Regions from separate parts of the Cellulomonas sp. ATA003 genome, predicted to be linked through region 1. Evidence: riboswitches for the same ligand, from Rfam matches in the RefSeq annotation. Region 1 holds a riboswitch; each other region holds the start of a gene.
What was found. A riboswitch is a leader RNA that binds a small molecule or an ion and turns the genes downstream of it on or off. The one in region 1 is predicted to bind cyclic di-AMP.
Positions count from the first base shown of each region.

Region 2: another riboswitch for cyclic di-AMP. It lies ahead of REH70_RS07525 (C40 family peptidase); the one in region 1 lies ahead of REH70_RS16250 (C40 family peptidase).
Region 3: another riboswitch for cyclic di-AMP. It lies ahead of REH70_RS02490 (C40 family peptidase); the one in region 1 lies ahead of REH70_RS16250 (C40 family peptidase).

Region 1 covers NZ_CP133990.1:3,268,077-3,270,330, reverse strand. Annotated here, with positions in the region: gene REH70_RS16260 (iron dependent repressor, metal binding and dimerization domain protein) at 1-606, shown strand, start outside; cyclic di-AMP (ydaO/yuaA leader) riboswitch at 764-961, shown strand; gene REH70_RS16255 (hypothetical protein) at 1,012-1,221, opposite strand; gene REH70_RS16250 (C40 family peptidase) at 1,331-1,801, shown strand; gene REH70_RS16245 (phosphodiesterase) at 1,814-2,254, opposite strand, start outside.
Region 2 covers NZ_CP133990.1:1,532,093-1,534,346, reverse strand. Annotated here, with positions in the region: gene REH70_RS07525 (C40 family peptidase) at 172-975, opposite strand; cyclic di-AMP (ydaO/yuaA leader) riboswitch at 977-1,163, opposite strand; gene REH70_RS07520 (hypothetical protein) at 1,409-1,606, shown strand; gene REH70_RS07515 (hypothetical protein) at 1,603-1,839, shown strand; gene REH70_RS07510 (HAMP domain-containing sensor histidine kinase) at 1,836-2,254, opposite strand, start outside.
Region 3 covers NZ_CP133990.1:496,125-498,378, forward strand. Annotated here, with positions in the region: gene REH70_RS02485 (F510_1955 family glycosylhydrolase) at 1-557, opposite strand, end outside; gene REH70_RS02490 (C40 family peptidase) at 733-1,419, opposite strand; cyclic di-AMP (ydaO/yuaA leader) riboswitch at 1,525-1,691, opposite strand; gene REH70_RS02495 (YncE family protein) at 1,874-2,254, opposite strand, start outside.

The sequences.
Region 1 (2,254 bases):
GAGCGTGACGGACTGGTCGTGGTCAGCGGCGACCGTCACCTCGAGCTCACCGACGACGGCCACCTCAAGGCGATGCGGGTCATGCGCAAGCACCGTCTCGCGGAGCGGCTGCTCACCGACGTCATCGGGCTGGACTGGGAGTTCGTGCACGAGGAGGCGTGCCGGTGGGAGCACGTCATGAGCGACCGCGTCGAGAAGCGGCTGCTCGACCTGCTCGACCACCCGCACCACTCGCCGTACGGCAACCCGATCCCGGGGCTGGGGGAGCTCGGGGAGGAGCGTCCGGACGAGCACTTCCTCCAGGGGGTGCTGCCGCTGCGCAGCGTCGCCCCGCTCGACGGGCAGCGGACGACGGCCGTCGTCGAGCGCCTCGGGGAGCCGCTGCAGACGGACGTCGAGCTGCTCGCCCGGCTCGCCGGCGCGGGTGTGCGCCCGGGCCAGACCATCACGGTCGAGGCGAGCACCCACGTGGTGACGGTCGGGGCCCCCGGGGCCGACGTCGTCCTGGACCTGCCGGACGAGGTCGCGCGGCACATCTTCGTGGCCGCCCCGGTGGCGGTGGACACCGGCGTCACCGCGGGGGCCGACGACGTCGTCGCGCTCTGAGCGAGGGGCGCTCGACCGGCGGCCCGCTCGCCCGCCCACGTGGGCTTGGTCACGATTCACCCGCTCACGGTGATCTGACCGTGACCGAAGCGTGACATTCGGGGTCGGGCTCGGGTACGTTCGGCCTGCTCCGCGGAACCCTCCTCCGCGGTAGCCCATGCGCGGCACGCCTAACCCTGCCGGCGCGCGTGGTTCCGTACGACTCGCCGGCAGGGGCGGGGGACCCGATCACGTGGGCGCCAGAGATGGCGTCCTTGGGGTGAAGCCGAGCGGTCGTCGCCAGACGCCCGACCGGCCGAGTGCATCTCCTACTCGAACCCGACAGCTGACCTCGTAGGCGTACAGGAGAGGCACACGTGTCCGTGAGCACCACTCGCGCCCGGCATCGCGCTGCGCGCCGCCCGGTTACCCCCTGACCGACCTCGCGAACGCCGCGACCGGCTCGATCGCCGTCGTCGGCCGTCGCACCGCCGTCGCCGCGGCCTCCGCGGGTCTGGTCGTCTCGACCATCGCCGCGCCGGCCGGCGCCGCGCCGGGGACCGAGACGGCGTCGGCGAGCCTGCCGGCCGTCGACACCTCGGCGCTGACGGCTGCCGCTCGCGCGGCGCTCGCCACGGCCCCCGTCGTCACCGTCGCCGCTGACGCGCAGTGGACGCTGGACGTCCCCGCCGTCACCGTCGTCAAGGACCCGCCGCCCCCGCCGCCGCCCGCGCCCGTCGTGGAGGTGAGGGAGACCCGCCGCAGCACGGCGGCCGCCTCCCGCTCCACCACGCGGCAGCCGGTGCGTGCGGCGACGTCGTCCGCTGCCGAGGCCCCGGCCGCGCCGGTCGAGGCCGCTGCGGCCAGCGCACCGGCGTCGGCCGCCGGCAGCACGATCGCGTCGATCGCCCTGCGCTACGTCGGCGTCCCGTACGTCTCCGGCGGCACGACGCCCTCCGGGTTCGACTGCTCGGGGTTCACGTCCTACGTCTTCGCCCAGGCGGGCATCTCCCTGCCGCGGACGTCGGGTGCGCAGAAGGGTGCGGGCACGGTCGTGTCGCGCGCCAACGCCCAGGCCGGTGACCTCATCTGGTCCCCGGGCCACATCAGCATCTACCTCGGTGACGGCAAGCAGATCGACGCGCCCCGCCCGGGCAAGTCGGTCCAGGTCCGCTCCATCTGGCAGAGCAACCCGACCTTCATCCGGGTCGGCTGACCTCCGCTCGGCTCACACGAGGCCCCGGGACACGTCCGTGTCCCGGGGCCTCGCGCTGTCCGGGGTCGGGGTACCTGTGGCGTCCGGCGCGACGGCGGACGCGATGTGCACCCCGGCCTCGGCGAGCAGGCGGTCGGTCGCCTCCGCGTCGACGTGGCGCCCCACGGTGGGGTGGTCGCCGATCGGCACGACGGAGTGCATCACGGTGTCCGCGTAGACGTGCACGAGGTTGAACGCCTGGGCACCGTCCCGCCCCCGGGTCCCGCGGCCGGGGGTCTGCAGGTCCTGGGTGTAGCAGGTGGCCGAGGCGACCGACACCGGGATGCCGGCGAACGTCGCCGACGTCGAGTAGTGCAGGTGGCCGGCGAGGATCGCGCGCACGTCCGTGCCGCGCAGCACCTCGGCCAGCACCGCCTGGTCCCGCAGCTCGACGACGGTCGCGAGGTCCTGCAC
Region 2 (2,254 bases), 1.7 Mb from region 1:
TCCGCGAGCGTCGCTCGGAGCCGTTCCCTGAGCGCCAGCCGTTCCCTGATCCCCAACGTCGCCGTGGGCGCGTCGGCTGCGGAGAGGCACTGGCGCGTCCACCTCGCCCGACCGTGACGGGAACGTGGCGGGGTCGCGCACACCCTCCGTGTGCGCGACCCTGCCACGAGTTTAGGTGACCCGGATGAAGGTGGGGTTGGACTGCCAGATCTCGCGGATCTGGATGGTCTTCCCGGGGGTCGGGGCGTCCACCTGCATGTTGCCGCCGGCGTAGATGGAGATGTGGCCGGGTGACCAGATCAGGTCGCCGGGCTGGGCGTCCGCGCGGGAGACCACGGTCCCGGCGTTGCGCTGCGCTGACGAGGTGCGGGGCAACGTGATGCCGACTTGCGCGTACACGTACGAGGTGAAGCCTGAGCAGTCGAACCCGTTGGGCGTGGTGCCTCCCCACAGGTACGGCACGCCGACGTACCGCGAGGCGATCTCCACGATGGCGTTGCCGTTCGCGCTCGCCGGAGCCGGCGCACCGCGGGTCTCGGCCTCCTCCGCAGGAGCCGCCTCGGCCGGGACCGCGGCCCGCGCCTGGCTGCGCGATGCCGCCGGCGCTGCGCGAACGGGGGCGGGCGGCGGCGGTGGCGGTGGCGGGTCGGCGATCACCGTCACCGCAGGGACGTCGAAGGTCCAGGTGGCGTCCGCGGCCACGGTGACCGCGGGGGCTGTGTCGAGCACCGCCCGTGCCGAGGCGGTGAGGGCGGACGTGTCCACAGCCGGCAGCGCGGCGGAGCCGTCGGTGGACTGCGCCGCCGACGCAGGCGCCGCCAGCATCGAGACGACCAGGCCGGACGAGGCGGCGGCGACCGCGGAGCGGCGGCCGACGACGGCGAGGCTTCCGGTGGCCGTCGCGGCCAGGTCGTTCAGAGGCGTCGTGGGCCTGCCGGCCGCGCGGTGGCGGGCGGCGATCGAGCTTTCGGGCATGCGAACCTCTCCGGTCGCCTACGAGGTGAGCTGTCGGGTTCGGACGGAGAGCTGTGCCCGGCCGGTCACGTACGACCGGCTTCACCCCAAGGGCACCGTGACCGGTGCCCGGAAGACCTGGGTCCCCCGCTCCTGCCATGAAGCATCGATGTGCCCTCGGTGGTGGCAGGACTCGGCGGTCCACCTCGGGTCGCCCGGTTCATCCGGGCGGGTCGATGAAACCACGTCTCCCGGCGATTGTCACGGAGGGGTAACGGCGTCGGCGGCGTGTCGCGGCCTGGCCGTCGCCTTCACCGACTCTTGATGGTGCACCTGGTGCGTTCTCAACCTGACCGCGCGAGCGTGGACGGCAGACGGCACGAGGTGCGCCGTTCGCCCGGGGAAGGGAAGCGCGATGGGCCTGTGGTGCACGCAGATGGGTCCCGCTGGCTGGGTGGTGATGCTGGCCTTCTGGATCGGCCTCATCGCTCTGGTGCTCTGGGGGCTGAACCGGCTCTTCCCCGACCGGGCAGATCCGGGTCGAGTGCTTGACGCACGGCTCGCCGCCGGGCAGATCGACCTCGAGACCTATCGCTTGTTGCGAAGCGAGCTGTCCGACCCAGATGCCGTCACCATGAAGGGAACGCCATGAAGAACCACCTCAAGCACATGCTCATCGGGGGCGCCGTCCTGCTTGTCGGACTGCTGGTCGCGGGAGTACCGCTCGCGGATGCGCTGCTGTGGGCTGCACTGCTGGCATGCCCGCTGATGATGGCCGGCATGATGTTCATGATGGGACGCGGGCACGGCAACGCTGAGTCAGGGCACGACCACCGCCCCGCATCGAACGTGCGGCAGGAACCTCCCATGCACGACCGGATCTAGCCAGATCCGCCGGCGGCGGGCAGGAACACCCGGAACGTGGTGCCCTGCCCGCTGCCCGCACTGTGAACGCTGACCGAACCGCCGTGCGCCTCGACCAAGGCCTTGGTGATCGCCAGCCCGATGCCCGAACCACCGTGCACGCGATCACGCGCGGTGTCGGCGCGGTAGAACCGTTCGAAGACATGAGGCAGGTGATCCGCGGATATGCCCTCACCGCTGTCCTCGACGCTGAGAACGACCCCGGCCTGGTGCGCACCGGCGCGGATGCGCACGACCCCGTCCTGCGGGGTATGACGCAACGCGTTGTCAAGCAGGTTGCCCAGGACCTGCGCCATCCGATCGGGGTCCACCGCCACCGACGGCAGCCGCGCTGCTACCTGCTCCTCGAGCCGGACACCCTTGGCGATGTAAGCCT
Region 3 (2,254 bases), 1.3 Mb from region 1:
ATGGCGAAGGGGGTCCCAGGGGCTGTCTCCACCTCGGTCCAGGTCAACCCATCACCGGTGGCTCGCAGCGCGAACCCGTCGAACCCAAGGACTCCCGCGGCGGAGGCTGTCAGGGCGTGAAAATCCGACTCCCCGCCCCGTGACACCGGCGTCCACGTCAGGCCGCCGTCCCGGGACTCCGCCAGGCCCAAAGGCTGAGGAAGGTCCACACCCGGCCCCGGGTGTCCCGAGGCGTAGAAGTGGTCCGGGCCGGCCACCGTGAACCCCATGAGATCCACGACCGGGCCCACGGGCTCAGGCCCGCCTGCCCCGTAACGGAACAGACCGTCATGGGTGGCCAGGTACACGAGGCCGTCGGCAGGATTGACCGCTACGCCATGCACGTGGTCACTCGGCAGACCGCCGTCCAGCTCCAGCTGCTCGGCCTGCGGTGACGCGGCGTCCTCGCGGGTGATGTGCGGATGGTCGGAGGACGCCGACGGCGGGATGGTTGGCTCCGACGGCAGCCGTTCCGGCTCGGCGCAACCGCCAACCGCAGCGGTGACCAGCGCGGCCATGACGATCCGTGCGCAGGCCTGCGGCCGGCGACCGTGCAACGTAGCCAAGGAGACCACTTTCGCTGTCTAGCAGGGGCGGACGGTGCACGTGATCGCGATCAGGCGGGCGAGCGACTCGAACACAGCAGCGCGGCGCTGAAGCTGGTGACCGAGGTGTGCCCGACCGCAGCAGCGGTCAGAAGCGCAAGAACGTGGGGTTGGACTGCCAGATCTCGCGGATCTGGATCGTCTTACCGGGTACCGGAGCGTCGATCTGCAGGTTGCCGCCTGCGTAGATCGAGATGTGACCCGGGGTCCAGATGAGGTCCCCAGGCTGCGCCTGATCAGCCGACACCACGGTCCCGGCCTCACGCTGCGCGGAGGACGTCCGCGGCAGGGTGATGCCGACCTGCGCGTACACGTAGGAGGTGAATCCCGAGCAGTCGAAACCGTCCGGCGTCGTACCACCCCACAGGTACGGAACACCCACGTACTGAGCGGCGATCTCCACGATCGCGCTGCCGTTCGCGCTGGCCGGCGCCGGCGCGCCGATCGGCGCTGGGGTCGCCTCTTCGGCGGTCGGCGCTGCCTCACGTGCCTGGCTGCGTGAGGGCGCGGGCTCCGGCTCCGGCTCAGGAGCTGACGGCGGAGGCGGAGGGTCCGCGACAACCGTGATGGCCGGGACGTCGAAGGCCCAGGTCGCTTCCGCGGGCACCGACACCACAGGCGACGTGGCCAGCGCTGCGCGCGCCGATGCAGTCAGGGCGCTGGTGTCCACGGCCGGCACATGCGTGCCGCTGTCGGCCGACGCCGGAGCGGCCAGCATCGAGACGACAAGGCCGGACGAGGCGGCCGCCACGGCGGTGCGGCGGCCGGTCGCCACCGCCCTGTCGGCGACCACGCAAGCGGCCATCGACACCGGTGTCGTCGGGCGCCCGGGCGCGCGATGACGTGCGCGAGTGTGACCTGCAGGCATGCGGAGCCCTCCTACCGCCTGCGGGGTGAGCTGTCGGGTTCGGGCCGGAGCAGCCCGGCCGGTCGATGAGCGACCGGCTTCACCCCAAGGACACCGCCACGGTGCCCGGAAGAACGTGGTTCCCCCACTCCTGCCATCGCGCTGAAGCTCTGGACCTTCGACGGTGGCAGGACTCGGCGTCCGCGTCTGGCCACTCTGGACCACGTCGGGAGCGCCCCGATACTAGGCACGCCATCGACCGCACGTCACTGTGGCGCCGCCTAAGCGTGCTCGGCCCGCGAAAGCCCCTCGGGCTCGGGGCGCCAGAGCCGACCATGAGCGTGGCGCGCACCGGGAGTCCCCGCCACGCTCGGGACCGCGATCACCCGTGGTCGTGCGACCCCTCGTGTCCCTCTTCGGCGCCCGCGTCCGCCTCGGCGTAGTCCGGGACGGCGACCTCGGCGAGCGTGGGCGACGCCGCAGGAATGGACAGCGCGCTGAACGAGATGCCGTTCGGCTTGTCCCCCACCGGCACCGTCGCCACGATCTCCTTCGTCCTGAGATCAACCACGGAGACGGTGTCGTCGTACATGTTGGTGACCCACGCCATGGCCCCCGTCGGGTCCATGACCACCCCATGGGGACCTGCGCCCGTCTCGATGCTCGCAACCACGGTCATCTCGGAGGGATCGATCACCGACAGCGTGCGCCCCGGTGCCGTCTCGGTGCCCTGGTCGGCCGAGAGCAACGTCGTGCCGTCCTC